3 regions of the Bacillus sp. N6 genome follow, and region 3 is predicted to be linked to each of the others. Evidence: riboswitches for the same ligand, from Rfam matches in the RefSeq annotation. Region 3 holds a riboswitch; each other region holds the start of a gene.

Region 1 (6,702 bases), 660 kb from region 3:
AAGTTGCAAAAAGCAAAAATATATATACGTTAGATGCACCTGTCTCAGGAGGAGATGTTGGTGCGAAAGAAGCAAAACTCGCAATTATGGTAGGTGGAGAGAAAGAAATATATGATAGATGCTTACCTTTACTTGAAAAGTTAGGAACAAACATTCAATTACAAGGATCAGCTGGGAGTGGACAACATACAAAAATGTGCAATCAAATTGCGATTGCTTCTAATATGATTGGAGTATGTGAGGCTGTTGCTTACGCGAAGAAGGCTGGATTGAATCCAGATAAAGTGTTAGAGAGTATTTCAACAGGGGCAGCAGGTAGTTGGTCATTAAGTAATTTAGCTCCTCGAATGTTAAAAGGAGACTTTGAGCCAGGATTTTATGTAAAGCATTTTATGAAAGATATGAAAATTGCTTTAGAGGAAGCAGAAAAATTACAATTACCAGTCCCAGGCTTAAGTTTGGCGAAAGAATTGTATGAAGAGTTAATTAAGGATGGCGAAGAAAATAGTGGAACACAAGTATTATATAAAAAATATATAAGGGGGTAAACGAGGTGGACCTTCAAAAGTTTGATGAGATGATTGATACTGTACAGCGAGCTACTTGTATGCAAATTAATGAAAAACAAAAAGAAGCTTTTAAACAAAAATATGATTTTGAACCAGACTTTGAATATGGAAGAGATGAGAAGGGGCATTATGTAATTCGAACCTCTAAAAAGATGTTAGAAGAAATGGAGTTTTATTTGGCATTGAAATATGATTGTGATGGAGTGGATCTTTATATGCAAGCTGAGATTGACGGTATATTTCATGTATCTGTTAGCTATGGTGAAGATGCCCTACATCTACAAGAATTGTTTCAATTTCTAGAAGAAAATAAATAAAAGTCCTCATTTGAGGACTTTTATTTATTTAGTCATTATAAGTTAGAAGCGCGGCGACATCGTTCAACCGGGAATGGGATAATTTGTGCGATGTGATTAGGACCAAATTGTTTTGTACGAGCATGGCGTATTATATAAAAAGCACACAGAATTGAAACAGGAATAGCGCCGAATAAACCAAATAATAAAGCGCTTACACAAGATGCGACAAATCCTAAAACACCAATTTCTAACTCTTCCATAATAGCTCCTAAAATAACAGGAAATGCTCCACATGTAACTCCAAGTATAAGTGCGATAAGTAAGCTCATGATTATCCCCCTCTGTTTGCGATATTATTTTCCTTCTTAGTTAATTGTAGTATATCACATGTAAAACAGAATTTTCAGAAAAATTTCAATAAATGTTCAAAAAATACACTTGAAAAATCAAGGCGTTAAATTTGTGATGAAATGGTACTTTTGAGTAAATAAAAAATCAGGCTTATTTCAAAAGTGAAATAAGCCTGTTCCATAGGAGGATGTATATATGTAGAGTGAATAAAAGTTTGGAAAAGGGGATCCAAGTCCTTTTATTCAACTAACTACCTTAATAGATTGGAACCCAGCCTTCAGTTGTCACAAAAATACGAATAGCTACAACTTGACGATCATCTTGCAAGGTAAAATAATGTCTTGCATTTTCTGGAACAGATATTAGATCGCCTGGCTCAAGTTCAACATCAAAGAATTTCCCATCTTTGCCTTCAATAGCGAAAATGCCATGACCACTGACGATAAAGCGGACTTCGTCGTCTGTATGATGATGTTCTTTTTGGAAATTAATTAATAATTCGTCAAGGTTAGGTGTGCTATTTGAAAGTGAAATTACATCATGTGCTTTATAACCTCGACGTGCTGAAACATCAGCGATTTCTTTTGAGAAAACAGCTAATATTTCAGCTTTGTTTTCATCTGTTAAAGAATAATTTTCATTTAAATGAGTAGGAAGTTTAGAAATATTCCATTTCTCATATAAAACGCCTTCCTCTTGTAGAAATTTAGATACTTCCACTTCATTTTCAATACGAGTATTTACTTCATGAATACGAATTTGCGCCATTAGAAACGCCTCCTTGAATTGATAATAGTTTTATATGAAATTGGAATAAAAACTCATAAGCTTCTAATCTCTTCTTTGCATCAAAGCTATCTCGGCCCCATACGGTAATACCGTGGTTACGAATTAATACCGCTCCCGAATCACCTTGTATATGCTTTCGGAAGTTTTCTCCAAGCGTTGGGATATGGGCATGGTTTTCGATAATAGGAATGTGAATTGTTGCACCTTCTTCCCAAATATCGAGAGCTTTAATAATTTCTTGATTTTGAAGGGTAACTGCATCACTATATAAATTTGTGATGACATTATTATCAGTTGTATGAACATGAAGTACGCACCCGGCATTCGTATTGTTATAAATATGTGTATGCAATATTGTTTCTGCTGAAGGGCGTAATTCAGTCTCTAAAACGGGAACTCCTACATGATCTACTAATAGAAAATCATCTGGAGTGGTTTTTGTTTTATCTTTACCGCTTGCTGTAATGAGAAAAGTAAGTGGCTCATGACTAACTTTTATAGAAATATTACCACTTGTTGCTGGGAACCAATTTCGAGTTGTTAATTCTTTTTTTATCTCGCTTAAGTCATACCATTGACGAAAAAGTTGTTTCATGATTTCACCTCCAACAAATGTTTTAATTCATTTTGAATATCATGGAATGTTTCAAACGGTGTATAAGCAATATAATTCTCTTCACACTTTGTAATAAGGAAGTCACGAGCAAATACTTTATCTGCTTGTTTCGCAGCTTGTAAATCAGTAATTGAATCTCCAATCACAATATGGAAGTCATTCGTATCACTTAATTTTCGGATGAGTGATGATTTACATAATCCGCAATGATTTTGACAATGATGATCACAAGGATGAGGCCAATTCACCGTAATGTATTCATTTGAAAAATCTGTTTCATTACAGTAAATTTGCTCTTTTGGAATGAGTCCTTGTAAGAGTGGATAGACGAAGAAATCCATTCCACCTGATATAACGTAAAAAGAAATGTTATTTTCATTTACAAATTGTATAAATTCATGAAAACCATTACGAATTTCAGCAGTTTCTATTAAAAATTGAATAATTTCATCGTGCAGATGAGTAGGTATTAATCGAAATAATTGAGAAACACCTTCTTGAATAGATAGCTCTTGTGATAAAATTCTATTCTTTACTTCTTCAGCTTCTGGTGGTGCGAATTTTTCCATAATGGACATAATGTTATCATTATTTGTAATCGTGCCATCGAAATCACAAAATACTTGAATACTCATAATTTCACCTCATGAGAGGGATTTCCCCATATTTGTAGTGCACTATGCAAATTTATGTCATCTACTTCATGGAGTGGTTTATTTTGCAAAGTAGCATCAATTGCAGTACGGAAAGCTTTACCACCGCCTTGCGCTCCATTTGGATGTCCATGTATCCCGCCGCCAGCATTAATAACAACATCTTTACCGAAATCTCGTACAATAAAGGGAACGAAACCAGGGTGAATACCAGCAGATGGAACAGAAAAGCTCTTCTTGAAAAATGCATCGTCTTCAGTTAAATATTTTGAGATAGCAAGAGCTTCCTCTTTTTCTAGCGCAACACTTCCGTATGGAGATGGGAATAATGAAAAGTCAGCCCCAGCATAGCGTAGTAGCTTTCCGAGTAATAATGGAGATGAAATTCCATATAACTTAGATGCTGAATAAGCACCACTTACAGCAGGGTGTGCCATAATAGGAACTGGGATTTCATCATCTTCTGCAAGTGATTGTAGTACATCTAGTCCGTAAGCAAATACGTTAAATAATAGAATATCAGCTCCAGCTTGCACTGCACGTTTCGCATTTTCTTTTAAATCAAAAGTTCGTCCTGTTAAATTTACGGCATATAACGTTTTATGTCCGTATGTTTCATATACGGATTGTAAAACTTCTTTTCCAGATACAATGCGTTTCGTAAGTGGTGTTAATGCATTTTCAAATAATATTTCATCATCTTTTACTATATCTACACCACCACTTGCTTGATCACGTAATTGCGTTTTTAAATACCCAATATTTCGTCCAATCATTCCTTTAAAAATACTCATTAAAAGGGGACGATCATGCACTTGTAAAAGGTTTCGAATACCATCTATCCCGAATTTTGGACCAGGAAAATGTTTTTTTAACTCGTCTGAAAAAGTTAAGTCAATTAATTTTACTTCGCCATCAAGGGATAGCTTTCCAAATGTAGTCGTTAAAATTGCTGGTAAATCTGGACTGAAGTTTAATAACGGATATTCGATTTTAATAATTCCGCGTTTTACTTTTTTACGTAAATACGAATTCGTATGTTCATGTTCAGCTAATTCCTCAACATGAATGACATTGCCTTTATGCTGTTTTAATTGTTCTTGTAATAAGTGTGGCAAATGAGTCCAAGAGCCAATTGTTAAACCAAGTGCAATTTGCTCAGCTTTTTTTTCTAAGTTATGTGAACCGTCATGGATCAAATACGTCGCTATTATTCCGCTCATTGTTATAACCTCCTAGTTAAATAAAAAAACCTCTCAGCTAAGGAGAGGTTTTTTTTACAACCAGCTCCTTATCTGTCAGCATAATGCTGCGAGAATTAGCACCGTGTCTACGATTGTAGATCGGTTGCCGGGTTTCGTCGGGCTCGTCCCTCCACCTGCTCTTGATAAGAAGTATTTAGAAATGTTTAAATTTTTAAGATAACTGAATTTTGTCAGATATTTTTCATGTTGTCAATTACTTTTTGAAAAAATTTAATTTATCAATTCGATTAATGGCTTCTCGTAATCTATCTTCTGTATGCAAGAGACCAACACGGACATACCCTTCGCCATGTTCACCAAATCCAACACCAGGAGCAACTGCAACATGTGCTTTTTCTAGTAAAATATCAGCAAATTGCTCAGAGGTATATCCTTTTGGAACAGGAAGCCATGCAAAGAATGATCCGGTTGGAATGTCTACATTCCAACCAATTGAGTGACAAGCTGAAATAAGAGCGTTTCTCCGAGATTCGTAACTATTTACAAGATCTACTACACAAGACTGTGAACTTAATAGTGCTTCGCGAGCAGCATCTTGAATTGCACCAAAAATACTAACATACATATGATCTTGCAATAGGTTAATGGTTTCGATGACACTTTCATTTCCAACTGCAAAAGCAATACGCCAGCCAGCCATATTGAAAGTTTTTGATAACGTGTAAATTTCAATTCCTATATCTTTCGCACCATCTGCTTGCAAGAAACTAACAGGTTTTTGACCATCAAATCCGATAGCACCGTAAGCGAAATCGTGAACAACTAATATATTATGTTTATTAGCAAAATGAATGGTTGTATCAAAAAAATCTTTTGATGCAGTAGCACCTGTAGGGTTATTTGGATAGTTTAAAAACATTAACTTTGCCCGTTCAGCGATAGAGTCGTCAATTTTTTTATAATCCGGTAAAAAATGATTTTCTGCAATAAGCGGCATGGTTTCAAAGTGTGCCTTTGCTAAGGCAACCCCAGATAAATAATCTGGATAGCCTGGATCCGGAACGAGAATTGTATCACCAGGATTTGTAAAACAAATTGGTAATTCTACTAGTCCAGCCTTCCCACCAAACAAAATAGCAACTTCAGTTTTTGGGTTTAATTCGACGCCGTATTCACGTTTATAGAATGTAGTCACGGCTTCCTTTAAGCTTTCATGTCCGCGAAATGGCGGATATTTATGATGAATGGTCTTTTCGGCAGCATCTTGTAAAGCTTTTACGATATGCTGCGGTGTTGGTTGATCTGGATTACCTTGACCTAGATTAATAACATCGTGACCAGCTGCAACGACTTTGTTAACTTTTGCAACAAGTGAAGCGAAAAATTGTGTTGGCAATGATGTTACTATCTCAGAAGGTTGAAATAATTTCATACTTTCCACCTCTTTTGAAAGTTGTTACAATTCTAGTGACAAATGATATAATCTTTCCAGTATTTTGTAAAGAAAAAAATAAGAATGGGGCTGAAAAAATGAAAGTCGCATGTATTCAAATGGATATTGTTTTTGGAGATGTAGAAAAAAATATTGAGAATGCTAAAAATAAAATAAGCGAAGCTATGAAGGAAAGGCCAGATGTTATCGTCTTACCAGAACTATGGACAACAGGATATGATTTAACGAGACTTTCTGAAATTGCAGATAGGGATGGAGTGGAAACGAAAGAAAAGTTAATAGAATGGGCGAAGCAATATGATGTACATATTGTTGGTGGTTCTATAGCAAAGCAAACAGAGCAAGGCGTTACAAATACGATGTATGTTGTAAATAATGAAGGACAGCTAGTCAACGAATATAGTAAAGTACATTTATTTCAGCTTATGGATGAACATAAATATTTAATAGCCGGTAATGGTACGGGCGAATTTAAGCTGGATGATGTTGAATGCGCTGGAACAATTTGTTATGATATTCGTTTTCCAGAGTGGATGCGTGTCCATACTGCTAAAGGGGCAAAAGTATTATTTGTTGTAGCTGAATGGCCATTAGTTCGTTTAGCACATTGGCGTTTGCTATTGCAAGCAAGAGCAGTTGAAAATCAGTGTTATGTTGTTGCATGTAATAGAGCAGGAAAGGATCCAAATAATGTATTTGCGGGTCATTCTTTAATTGTGGACCCTTGGGGTGAAGTTGTAGTAGAGGCGAATGAAGAGGAATCAATT
Region 2 (6,702 bases), 1.5 Mb from region 3:
CCCTTTTTGCACTAATGATTGAGAAAGTGATCTTGTAAACGCTACAATTGCTCCTTTCGTTGCGGAATAATCAATTAAAGTTTCATTTCCTTCGTATGCAACGATAGACGCGGTATTTATAATGACATCCCCTTGCTTTAAATGAGAAAGTGCGGCTTTCGCAACGTGAAAATAAGAAAAAATATTAATACGAAAAGTCTTTTCTAGCTGTTCTGCTGTAATATACTCTAGTCCTTGCTGCGGATATTGCTGCGCGACATTATTTACTAAAACCTGTAAACTACCTAGCTGCTGGACGGTCTCTTGAACAACATCTTTACAATGCTGTTCATCACTTAAATCACCCGGCAACAATACACACTTTACACCTTCTTTCTCAACATATTGCTTCGTCTCATTAGCATCTTCTTCCTCATCTAAATAAGCAATCGCAATATTTGCTCCCTCTTTCGCAAAAGCGATGGAAACAGCTCGTCCAATCCCACTATCTCCCCCTGTAATTAATACATTCTTTCCTTTTAACTTTTCGCTACCTTTATAATTTGAATCTTCAAACTGCGGAAGTGGATTCATTAATGATTCAATACCAGGCTGTTTATTTTGATGTTGCGCTGGCATTGTTACAAAGTTTTTTTGCTGTGGCATAGCTTCTTTCAACTCCTTTTCCTTATAATGTGCATAATAAAAACTGAAATTCACACATCAAGTTACGATTAATATTCGAATTTAAGACACAAAATATGAATTGTTGTAAACTTTTTATACAAAACTATTGCAAAATAGTTAAAAAACGAATATTATATATAACTGTTGTGAAAATTATTCGTAAACAGAAAGGATGTTTATATGTTTAACCTTTCAAAACATAAAACTTCTATTAAAACTGAAATTATGGCAGGTATTATTACCTTCTTAACAATGGCATATATCATTGTCGTAAACCCTGTTATCCTTGGGGATGCAGGTGTTCCATTTGAACAAGCATTTACAGCAACAATTATCGCTGCTGTTGTCGGAACATTATTTATGGCAATCTTTACAAACTTACCAATCGCAATCGCGCCAGGTATGGGATTAAATGCTTACTTCTCTTACTCTGTTGTAAAAGCTCATGAAAGCATGACTTTCGCAATTGCATTCTCTGCTGTATTCGTAGCAGGTATGATTTTAATTTTGTTATCATTCACATCTTTCCGTACAAAATTAATGGAAGCAATTCCTGAAAACTTAAAACATGCAATTACTGCTGGTATCGGTCTTTTCATCGCCTTTATCGGTTTACGTTTAACAGGTATCGTTACAAAAAATGATGCAAACTTAGTTGGACTTGGTGATCTTCACTCTGCTCCAGTTCTACTAGCATTGGCTGGGCTTGGAATTACTATTGTTCTTATGTCTTTAAATGTAAATGGCGCACTATTTATTGGTATGCTATTAACTGGTATTATCGCTTTCTTCACAGGACAGTTAACATTCTCAAACGGTGTTACATCAATGCCTGGATTACCAGAAGGAATTATCGTTTCAAATCCAATTACTGCTGTATCTGACGTAATTAACTACGGATTATACGGCGTTGTATTCTCATTCTTCCTTGTTACATTATTTGATACAACAGGTACATTACTTGGGGTAGCTCAACAAGGTGGATTTATGAAAGACGGAAAACTTCCAAAAGCTGGACGAGCTCTTCTATCTGACTCATTCTCAGCAACAATCGGTTCTATGTTCGGAACAACACCATCAACAGCTTACATTGAATCATCTGCTGGTGTTGCAGCTGGTGGTCGTACTGGTTTAACAACTGTTACAGTAGCTGTTCTATTCGCACTAGCAGCATTCTTCGGACCATTAGTAAGTGCTGTTTCTGGTGTATCAGCTATTACTGCACCATCATTAATTATCGTTGGTAGTCTTATGATGGGTTCAGTTCGCCACATCGATTGGGACGCATTTGATGAAGCATTCCCAGCATTTTTAGTAATCTTAAGCATGCCACTTACATCAAGTATCGCAACAGGTATCGCACTTGGATTTATTTCATACCCACTTATGAAAGTGGCAAAAGGTAAATTCCGTGCTGTTCACCCACTTGTATATGTATTTGGAATTTTGTTTGCTTATCAATTGATATTCTTACCACATTAAAATCCCTCTTTCTGAGGGATTTTTTTATAAATACTGTTTGACAACACCATTCGTTTGTGGAATAATTCAAAATAGTTAAATATTCGATGTCTTATCAAGAGCAGGTGGAGGGATGAGCCCTACGAAGCCCGGCAACCGACCCATTTATGGGCACGGTGCTAATTCTTACAACACATTGTGTTGAAAGATAAGAGTAATATGATAAGGCGTCTTTTCTATATGAAAAGGCGTTTTTTATTTTCACTCCCTCCTCTCTCTTTTTAGTTTAGGAGGGATTTTTTTATGAAAAAATTATGTTCCATCGTACTTATTTTTCTCTTATTTACATTAGCAGCATGTACAAATGAACAAGATGCTATCTCTTCACAAAAGCAACAAACTGTGAGAAAGGCGACTACAACGGTAGAAAATCAATTACAAACAGAAATTCCAAGCCAAATGAAGAAGCCATTAAAAATCGCATTAATTATGCAAATGTCCATTGGAACTTTTTCCTCTCAATATATTGAGGGTGTCAAAAAACAAGTTGAGCTATTTGGCGGCAGTGTACAAGTCTACAATTCTGATAACGATTTAGCAAAAATGGCTGCAAATTTAGATACTGCTATTAATTCAAAAGTGGATGGTATTTTAATTGATCATGGCCGTTCTGAAGCACTAAAACCTGGAGTAGAAAAAGCGTTACAAGCGAACATTCCCGTAGTTGCGTTCGATAACGATCTACGCTTGCCAGGTGTGACAATTATTGATCAAGATGACTATAGTCTTGCATGGAAATCATTAAAAACGTTAGCGGAAGATTTGAATGGACAAGGAAATATCGCAGTTGTATGGGTCGGCGGATTTGCTCCAATGGAACGTCGCAATGTTATCATTGATGCTTTTTATAAACGGTATCCAAATATAAAAGAAGTTGCAAGATTCGGTACTGCTAGTAATAACACACCGCTCGATACACAAACACAAGTAGAAGCTTTACTAAAGAAATATCCGAAAAAAGGCGATTTACAAGCTATTTTCGCTTCGTGGGATGAGTTTGCTAAAGGGGCTGTTAAAGCACTTGAACAAGCTGGTCGTACAGATATAAAAGTATATGGCATTGACTTAAGCAATGAAGATTTACAACTCATGCAAAAAGAAAACTCACCTTGGACTGCTACAGCTGCAACTGATCCAGCTGAAGTAGGTAAGGTTCAAGTACGATTTTTATACAAAAAAATTGCTGGTGAACAAACGCCAGATATTTATTCACTAGAACCTTATTTAGTAAAGAAAAATAGTTTACCAAAAGAAAATATAACAATGGATCAGTTATCAAAATATATAAACGGTTGGGGAGACTCAAAAGATGCATATTCCCCTTGGATGAAAAAATTAGAGAAGGAGAAAAAATGATGACGTTCTCTCTTCAAAACATTACACATTCTTATCATGTCGCTACACCTGTTCTAGAAGATGTTTCTATTCATATTCAAAAAGGAAAAGTACACGCTTTACTAGGCATGAACGGTGCGGGAAAAAGTACTTTACTAAAAATAGCAACTGGTGAAATTCAACCAGTTGTTGGCGATATAAAAATTGATACTCAGTCTGTTTCCTTTACTTCACCGCGCGATGCAAAAAAGCATGGCATTTCTTTCGTAACACAAGAAGTAGATCACGGACTTATTCCCGGATTATCTGTATTAGAAAATGTACTAATCGATCATATAGCAATGCAAAATAAAGTACTATTTTCAAAGTCCAAATTAGTCGCACTTGCTAAACAACATTTGCAAACTGTACAGGTAAATTTAAATGTTTCGGAAGATGTTTCAAACTGTTCATTACATGAAAAACAATTACTTCTTATCGCAAGAGCTTTATCTAACAATACAAATTACCTTTTATTAGATGAACCTACTTCTTCTCTTGGACCAAAAGAAGTTGAAACCTTTGGGAAACTATTAAAAGATTTAACATCAAAAGGAATTGGCATCCTTTTAGTTTCTCATCGTTTATCAGAGATTCGAAATTTCGCGGATGATGTAACTGTATTACATAACGGTCAAGTTGCCCTTTCTGAAACCATTACAACGATTACAGATCAACAAATTGTGGAAGCAATGACTGGAAAACAACTTACACTTCCTATTAATACCGCACCAAAAACCGGGAGCGAGGAACTATTTAAAGTACAAGAGCTTCTATTACACGAAGGTCATTCTCCCCTTTCTCTTACAATACGAAAAGGAGAAACTGTTGTGATATACGGATTAATTGGAAGTGGAAAAACAACACTTGCTGAAACGTTATTTGGTGCTCTTCATACTTATCACGCAGAAATAGACGGTCAAAAACTAACGATTAAAACACCACGAGATGCGATTAAAGCGAAAATCGCACTTGTACCAGAAGAAAGAAGAAAACAAGGCGTATTTCTTTCGGAAGATATTATAAGTCACACAAATTTACATCAATCAGGTTGGAAACGAAAACAAACCGAATTAAATGATGCTACTACAGCAATTTCTTCTTTCGGTATTTCACCAAATGACCCAAAGGCACTTATTCATTCACTTAGCGGTGGAAACCAACAAAAAGTCTCAATTGCAAAGTGGAGTGGATTCAAACCTAATCTATTTCTTTTAGACGAGCCAACTAAAGGTGTAGACATCGCTGCGAAACAAGACATTTTTCAATTCATTCGCAACATTACAGAAAACGGAAGTTCCGTAATTTATTTCACAGGAGAACAAGATGAAGCGTTGCATATCGCTGATCGCATTCTTATACTGGCAAACGGAGAATTTGTAAGTGAATACTTACCAAGCGAACTATCTCCTGAACAGCTTTTACATTTATCTGAAGGGAGCTATTCCATTGAATCTCGTTCATAAAACGAAAACTAAGAAACTATATTTACCTACTCATCTTTTTTATCAATTTAGTACAATTGCTATTATTATAGGTGTTACAATTTTTTTCTCTATCGTCAATGATTCTTTTTTAACATATAACAATATTAGTGATATTTTACGTTCTATTTCCATCGTAACGTTACTTGCAATCGGCGTTACCTTTACATTGATTGTAGATGGATTTGATTTATCAGTCGGCTCTACCGCTAGTTTAGCAACAATTGCAGCTGCTTCTTGTCTCGTTTTATATCGACAAGAACTATTAGTTACACTCCTTGTTCCTATTCTTTGCGGATTATTAGTTGGATTATTAAATGCACTACTCGTTATCCAAATTAAACTACCCGATTTACTAGCTACATTAAGTATCATGTATATCGTTAATGGACTACACTTAACATTTTCAAAAGGATCCTCAATTTATGAAGGAATGTCCGGTGCAACAGGACATTTTATTCCATCCTTTTTATTTATCGGTCAAGGTTCCGTCTTAGGAATTCCAGTCCCTGTCATTATCATGCTTACTGTCGTTTTAATTGCACATCTATTTTTAGAAAAAACAACGTACGGTCGTTTCTTTTATATGACTGGTGGGAATCGAGAAGCTGCTAGATTAGCCGGTATTCCTACTGATCGTTACCGTGTATATGCTTATATGATTAGTGGTTTACTAGCTTCTATTGGCGGCATTATTCTATGCAGCCGCGTTGGAACAGGACAAGTTTCAGCTGGTGCTCCATTATTAATGGATGCAGTCGCAGCTGCCTATATCGGTTACGCAATGTTCGGTGCCAAGAAACCAAATATAGTCGGAACATTCCTCGGCTCGGTATTAATTGGAATTATATTAAATGGACTCACAATGATGAACGTTCCTTATTATGCACAAGATATTATTAAAGGCAGCATTTTAATTACAGCTTTAGCCTTTTCATTTATTAAAAAGAAGCGTAAATAAAAAGAGAGCATCGAATTCGATGCTCTCTTTTCCCTTTGCAACAATCACCCGAAAGCCTCCACGATTACTAAACTATGAAAAAGATAACAGCAGTTAAAAATTATTAATATTTCTCATTCACCTGTAATTCTTTACTATACTTTTGAATGAAAACTGATGAAATAACCATTACTATGCCCACACTAAAACCAATAAGTTGATCTAATAACATTTCATCATGAATAAACCAGCGAAGTAAAAATACACCCCCAAAAATAAGCATCATGATAAATCCAGTATGTCTAAGCCCTTTATATACATTTTCCATATGTATCACCTCTCCACATACTTTTATCCATATTATACCATAATCTAAAAACGTGTATAACCAACATTCGGTATTGAAACCAATAATAAAAAGACTGCAGAGAACTCCATCTCCACAGCCTAATTATTATTTTTGCAAAAACGCCTGCAAATCTGCAAATTGTCTCTTTGCATCTTCATAGCCTTGCTCGTATAAATTTTGTAGTTTTGCTGTATCTTTTTCCATACGATCTACTTGAAGCGGCACTTCTGGGCGAATAACAAATAAATTACCAGCTTGCTCTTCTTTTTCAATATAGTGAAGTGTTTCATTATACACTTCATAACGATTCAACATCGTGTTAACAAGATTCGGATATTTTTTATAAGCTTTTCCTGCAATCCATCCGA
Region 3 (6,702 bases):
AAATATGAGAATATAATGTTTGAAATCTTGTATAATATTATTTTCTAAAAACATTTAAACAACATAAACATACTGTTTATGTTGTTTTTAATTTGAGTGAAATGGATGTAAAGAATATGAATTTGAAAGAAATTTTTTGTCGGATAGATAAGAACGAATGAAGAGAGGTACAGCATGATTAGTATGTCACTAAGATCATTTAAAATCCAATCGTATTATATACTAGGTATTTTGTTACTAGGTTGGATGTTAACACCGTTTTCAGCACACTTTTTAGGCGCTGGAATTGGGCTTATTGTAAGTATGTATTGCGTTTGGCTTTTAGGGAGAAGAATTGAGAAGCTTGGAGATAGTATTGTAAAGAAGACGAAAGCACCGACACTCGGTATGTTTAACCGTTTTGCAGCTGCCATTTTGGGTGCTATTATTATGTACGAAATTGAGCACCACATGGTTATGTGGGCATTTGCAGTAGGGATTATGGGTGGTTATTTCTTAATCGTTGTGAATTTAGGATACTATAGCATGAAAGATGAGAAAGAACTAACAAAGAGCTAAAAGAGATAAAAAGATAAAAGAGATAAAAAGATAAAAGAGATAAAAAGATAAAAGAGATAAAAAGATAAAAGACTTCTTTTTAGATGGAATAGATGATCCAGCCACGAATAGAAGCGGTCAGGGCCTTTTTTAACCCCATACGATGTGAAACCCGAGAGATGTAGCGAGTAGGGATATAATGTATATATTCGAAGCTGTAATTTTATAATCTAGGTCACAGATGAAGAGATTAGCATTTCACTTTATATAAGATATAGAAAGAAGCTTACGTTTTCACGTAAGCTTCTTTTTTATGTAAGTGTGTGTAACCGTTAAGCCGCATTGGGTTTTGTCGGTGAGTACGCGAAACTTTACGGTTACACGACACTTATTCATATGAGTAAAGGGTTATTCCAACAGAAAGTTTTAATTTAAGCGATTGGACCGCCTAAGTTAATAATATCTTCAGAAACGCTTTCGAACTTTTTGAAGTTAGCTTTGAATTCATTTGCAAGCTCGATTGCTTTTGCTTTGTAAGCAGCTTTATCAGCCCAAGTTTGTTCAGGCATTAACACTTCGTCAGGTACACCTGGTACGTGAAGTGGAACTTCAAGACCGAAGATGTCATGTTTAGCTGTTTCAGTTTTTGCAAGTTCGCCGCTTAATGCTGCTTGAATCATTGCACGAGTATAACCTAAGTTCATACGTTTACCAACTCCGTACTCGCCGCCAGTCCAGCCAGTGTTTACTAGGAATACTTTCGCATCGTGTTTCTCGATTTTTTCACCAAGCATTTCAGCGTAGCGAGATGCATCAAGTGGTAAGAATGGTGAACCGAAGCAAGTTGAGAATGTAGCTTGCGGAGATGTAACGCCGCGCTCTGTTCCTGCTAGTTTACTAGTGTAACCACTTAAGAAATGATACATAGCTTGCTCTTTTGATAACTTACTGATTGGAGGCAATACGCCAGATGCATCAGCAGTTAAGAAAATAATTGTATTTGGGTGTCCAGCAACACTTGGCAGTACGATATTGTCGATCGCATGCATAGGGTATGCAGCACGAGTATTTTCTGTTAAAGTAGTATCGTTGTAGTCGGCGATACGCGTTTGGTCATTAATGATAACGTTTTCTAAAACAGATCCAAATTTGATTGCATCGAAAATTTGTGGTTCTTTCTCGTGAGAAAGGTTTACACATTTTGCATAGCAACCGCCTTCAATATTGAATACACCGTTATCAGACCAACCGTGCTCATCATCACCGATTAATTTACGGTTTGGATCAGCAGATAATGTTGTTTTACCTGTTCCAGATAAACCGAAGAATAGTGCTACGTCGCCTTCTTCACCTACGTTTGCAGAGCAATGCATAGAAAGGATATCTTGTTCAGGTAATAAGAAGTTCATAATAGAGAAGATTGATTTTTTCATTTCTCCAGCGTATTCTGTACCACCAATTAGTACGATACGTTTTTCGAATGAAACCATAATGAATGCTTCAGAGTTTGTACCGTCAACAGCTGGATCAGCTTTGAAATTCGGTGCAGAAACAATTGTGAACTCTGATTCATGAGTTGTTAATTCTTCTTCAGTTGGACGAATGAATAATTGATGTACAAATAAATTGTGCCATGCATATTCGTTAATAACTTGAATTGGTAGGCGGTAATTGCGGTCAGCGCCTGCAAATCCTTTGAAGACGAATAACTCTTCTTTTTCTTTTAAGTATTCTAAAACTTTAGTATATAATTTATTAAAATGTTCTTCAGAAATCGGTTGGTTCACAGCTCCCCAAGCAATTTTGTCAGCAACCGATGCTTCTTTCACAATAAATTTATCTTTAGGAGAACGTCCTGTATATTTTCCAGTTGAAGCAGAAACGGCACCAGTCGAAGTTAATTTCCCTTCATTTCGCATTAATACTTTTTCCACTAATTGCGGAACACTTAGTTGAATCTGTGCATTGCTTCCGTTCAATAATTCGTGTAAACCAATTTGGACATTCACAGTACTCATATTTATATACCATCCTTTTCATTTAATGAAATATTTCTCGTAATCCCCAACAAGAGTATAACACAATTATATAAATAATGTATACTATTTATTTCTTTTTGTTTGTGTGAATGCATTATTTCCCTATTAATATTTCATTTCAGGCGTATTGAGAAAAACTTTCAGGAAAATGTGAATATTAATTGACAAATGAATATCATTTCTTTAGTATAGGTTGGGACGGATACTCTCTTATCCCGAGCTGGCGGAGGGACAGGCCCGATGAAGCCCAGCAACCTCACTTGTATTGATAAATGCAGGTGAATAGGTGCTAAAACCTGTGCGAGGCTACAGGTCTCGAACGATAAGAGCGAAGGGCAAAAAGCAGTATGCAAGTAGCAAATTAAACCTTTCCTCTATGTAAAGTAGGAAAGGTTTTTCTGTATGCTTGTGTGGGAGAATAAATGTATGTCGCAGTTTGTGGCAAATTAAGGATGAGTTCCGTACAATATATACAATTACTGTAGGGAGGTTTACCACATGACAAAAAAACGTCATCTGTTCACATCTGAGTCTGTAACTGAAGGACATCCAGATAAAATTTGTGACCAAATTTCTGATTCAATTTTAGATGCGATCTTATCAAAAGACGCAAATGCACGTGTAGCTTGTGAAACAACTGTAACAACTGGTTTAGTATTGGTAGCGGGGGAAATTACGACTTCTACTTACGTAGATATTCCAAAAATCGTTCGTGAAACAATTCAAGGCATTGGTTACACACGCGCAAAATACGGATTCGATGCAGAAACTTGTGCTGTTTTAACATCTATCGATGAGCAGTCTGCTGACATCGCTATGGGTGTTGACCAAGCGCTAGAAGCACGCGAAGGTCAAATGACTGACGCTGAGATTGAGGCAATTGGTGCAGGAGACCAAGGTTTAATGTTTGGTTTCGCATGTAATGAAACACAAGAGTTAATGCCACTTCCAATCTCGCTTGCTCACAAATTAGCTCGCCGTTTAACTGAAGTACGTAAAGATGATACATTATCATACTTACGTCCAGATGGAAAAACGCAAGTTACAGTTGAGTATGATGAAAATGGTAAACCAGTACGTGTTGATACTATCGTAATTTCTACACAACATCACCCAGATGTTACATGGGAAGAAATCGATCGCGACTTAAAAGAGCACGTAATTAAAGCTGTAGTACCAGCAGAATTAATGGATGGAGAAACGAAATTCTTCATTAATCCAACTGGCCGCTTCGTAATTGGTGGACCACAAGGTGATGCTGGTTTAACAGGACGTAAAATCATCGTTGATACTTACGGTGGATACGCTCGCCACGGTGGCGGTGCATTCTCTGGTAAAGATGCAACAAAAGTTGACCGTTCTGCAGCATATGCAGCTCGTTATGTTGCGAAAAACATCGTAGCAGCTGGTCTTGCTGACAAAGCAGAAGTACAACTTGCATACGCAATCGGTGTAGCACAACCGGTATCAATTTCAGTTGATACATTCGGCACAGGTAAAGTATCTGAAGACGTACTAGTAGAACTAGTTCGTAACAACTTCGATCTTCGCCCAGCTGGTATTATTAAAATGCTAGACTTACGTCGCCCAATTTACAAACAAACAGCAGCTTACGGCCACTTCGGACGTACTGATGTAGATCTTTCATGGGAACGTACAGACAAAGCTGCAGCTTTAAAAGAGCAAGCTGGTCTATAATATATGAAAAAAAGCTTTGCGCGGTGAGCGCAAAGCTTTTTTTATTTCGTTTTACTTACAATTTGAATGCATGATTTGCAATATACTTCGCCTTCTAGCTCAATATACTTTTTCATATTAGTCATGCCACTTGCTGGAAATGGCATATGAATCCATGCCTTTTCATACGTTTGTATTTCCTTTTTACATGATTTACAAAGGGTGGGTTTCTTCTGGAACATATGCAATCAACCTTTCATTTGACGTACTTTACCTGCGCAAAAGGCACTACTTAGTAAAAATAGTGTCGCGAATATAATGCTTACTAATGTAGCGTATGGAATTGCACCTTTTAAGGAAAAGCCGACAGTGATTGAAGCGATGAATAAGAGGATGAATGTTGTTGTTAATTTTTTATAAAGTTCCATACTATGTAGACCTCCAATTTATTTTTTAGTACAAGTTTTAAAATTGAATTCTATTATGTAGAAAATATAAAGAGTAGCTAAAGATGTGTATTCTAGGAGTATAAGAAAGGGCACTTTCCTTTTTGTGGGTTAGTATACTTATATTGTATCATGGCGCATTATTGGCTTCATACATAATTGTGTAAAGATATGTATGATAAAATGAAGAAAAGTCTTTAAGAAAGGAAAGATAAAAAATGAGTGTAACTGAACATAAAAAACAAGCTCCAAAAGAAGTGCGTTGCAAGATTGTTACGATTTCCGATACACGTACGGAAGAAACGGATAAGAGCGGACAACTATTACATGAATTGTTAAAAGAAGCGGGCCATACAGTAACCTCTTATGAAATTGTAAAAGATGATAAAGAAAGTATTCAGCAAGCTGTGTTAGCTGGTTATCATAAGGAAGATGTAGATGTTGTATTAACAAATGGCGGTACTGGTATTACGAAGCGTGATGTAACAATTGAAGCAGTGTCAGCTCTATTAGATAAAGAGATTGTCGGGTTTGGTGAGCTGTTCCGCATGATTAGTTATTTAGAAGATATCGGAAGCAGCGCAATGTTAAGTAGAGCGATTGGCGGTACAATTGGACGCAAAGTAGTTTTCTCGATGCCAGGGTCGAGCGGAGCGGTTCGTCTTGCGATGAATAAATTAATTTTACCGGAATTAGGCCATATTACATTTGAGCTGCATCGCCAATGAGTAAGTGGGTTGGAATTGTATTAGCGGGCGGTATGTCGAGTAGATTCGGTGAGCCAAAAGCGTTAGCGAGCTGGCAAGATAGTACTTTTATTGAGCATATTTTGAAAGAGATGACGAGTGTGCTCCAAGAAGTTGTAGTCATCAGTCATTCTGATATAAAAGAGCGAGTAGAGCAATTCGTACAAGTACCTGTTATAGAAGACATTCCGCACTATAAAGGAAATGGACCGCTTGCCGGCATTGTATCAGGTATGGAATACATAGAAGCAGATTGGTATGCTATTATGCCTTGCGATGCGCCAAATGTTTCGCATGAATGGTTTACCATTTTACTGGAGCAAACGAACAATGAATATGATGCGGTTGTACCTATTATTAATGGAAGAAAACAACCGCTACTTGCGGCGTATCATAACCGCGTGAAAGAAAAGATTTATGCTTTACTTCAGGAAGAAAAAAGAAGTATGGGGCAGCTTTTATCACAATGTAATGTGAAGTATGTTTCTGGAGAAGATGTACAAGCGAATTCGGATTGGTTTATAAATGTAAATACGAAAGAAGAATATGGGCAGGCTCAAAAAGACCTTTCAAATGAATGAAAGGTTTTTTTGATATACAGAATTGGGGAACAATTGCTGTATAAAGGTATGTGAGTAAGTTGATTTTAAGGGGAATTCTTAAAATCATTATACAGTTAAAATACTGTATAACCATATATTAATTTTTATGGGTTTTTATTACAAGTCTGTTTAGTTATGTTTATTTTTGATATAATGAATATGGAAATAAATGATATTTCACCTTATGTATCATTCATTCAACTAAAATTTACAAGTGTGTAATAAACTCCCTTCGTTTTTGAAGGGAGTTTTTCTGTTCAAGCAAGTAACTCTGATGCGGTATGCTGAAGGACTTCTTCATACTGGTTAAGTAAGCCGCGAAAGATCTCATCCCAGCTTTTTGATTTCGCAAAAGATGAAGCTGCTATTCCCATTTGCTCAAGTTTTTCTTCATTTTGCAATAAAGAATAAATGGATGATAGAAATGCATCCACATTTTTAGGGGGACAAAGAATTCCCGTTTTTCCATCTGTAATAATATTTTTAACCCCGCCACTATTTGCACCAATAACAGGTGTGCCACATGCGAGTGATTCAAGTACGACATTTCCGAATGTTTCAGTAGCTGATGGAAATACCATTATGTTAGAACAAGCATATGCTTCAGCTAAATCTGCACTTTGTAAATAGCCAGTAAAAGTGACATTTGTTTGCG

What was found. A riboswitch is a leader RNA that binds a small molecule or an ion and turns the genes downstream of it on or off. The one in region 3 is predicted to bind S-adenosylmethionine.
Region 1: linked by a shared signal. The riboswitch ahead of mtnW (2,3-diketo-5-methylthiopentyl-1-phosphate enolase) and the one ahead of metK (methionine adenosyltransferase) in region 3 are both predicted to bind S-adenosylmethionine.
Region 2: linked by a shared signal. The riboswitch ahead of ACUXVC_RS03930 (sugar ABC transporter substrate-binding protein) and the one ahead of metK (methionine adenosyltransferase) in region 3 are both predicted to bind S-adenosylmethionine.

What each region holds. Positions count from the first base shown of each region.
Region 1 covers NZ_CM127843.1:3,976,174-3,982,875, reverse strand. The annotation lists gene ACUXVC_RS20355 (NAD(P)-dependent oxidoreductase) at 1-548, shown strand, start outside; gene ACUXVC_RS20350 (DUF3909 family protein) at 554-886, shown strand; gene ACUXVC_RS20345 (hypothetical protein) at 922-1,197, opposite strand; gene ACUXVC_RS20340 (1,2-dihydroxy-3-keto-5-methylthiopentene dioxygenase) at 1,475-1,987, opposite strand; gene ACUXVC_RS20335 (methylthioribulose 1-phosphate dehydratase) at 1,965-2,603, opposite strand; gene mtnX (2-hydroxy-3-keto-5-methylthiopentenyl-1-phosphate phosphatase) at 2,600-3,259, opposite strand; gene mtnW (2,3-diketo-5-methylthiopentyl-1-phosphate enolase) at 3,256-4,500, opposite strand; SAM riboswitch class I at 4,566-4,671, opposite strand; gene ACUXVC_RS20320 (pyridoxal phosphate-dependent aminotransferase) at 4,736-5,914, opposite strand; gene ACUXVC_RS20315 (carbon-nitrogen family hydrolase) at 5,929-6,702, shown strand, end outside.
Region 2 covers NZ_CM127843.1:761,901-768,602, reverse strand. The annotation lists gene ACUXVC_RS03940 (SDR family oxidoreductase) at 1-645, opposite strand, end outside; gene ACUXVC_RS03935 (NCS2 family permease) at 847-2,148, shown strand; SAM riboswitch class I at 2,237-2,342, shown strand; gene ACUXVC_RS03930 (sugar ABC transporter substrate-binding protein) at 2,431-3,543, shown strand; gene ACUXVC_RS03925 (sugar ABC transporter ATP-binding protein) at 3,540-5,027, shown strand; gene ACUXVC_RS03920 (ABC transporter permease) at 5,011-6,006, shown strand; gene ACUXVC_RS03915 (hypothetical protein) at 6,110-6,313, opposite strand; gene ACUXVC_RS03910 (patatin-like phospholipase family protein) at 6,440-6,702, opposite strand, start outside.
Region 3 covers NZ_CM127843.1:4,638,163-4,644,864, reverse strand. The annotation lists gene ACUXVC_RS23960 (ATP synthase subunit I) at 175-558, shown strand; gene pckA (phosphoenolpyruvate carboxykinase (ATP)) at 969-2,555, opposite strand; SAM riboswitch class I at 2,784-2,905, shown strand; gene metK (methionine adenosyltransferase) at 3,075-4,274, shown strand; gene ACUXVC_RS23945 (hypothetical protein) at 4,316-4,495, opposite strand; gene ACUXVC_RS23940 (hypothetical protein) at 4,502-4,681, opposite strand; gene ACUXVC_RS23935 (MogA/MoaB family molybdenum cofactor biosynthesis protein) at 4,918-5,427, shown strand; gene ACUXVC_RS23930 (molybdenum cofactor guanylyltransferase) at 5,424-6,026, shown strand; gene ACUXVC_RS23925 (glycosyltransferase family 4 protein) at 6,305-6,702, opposite strand, start outside.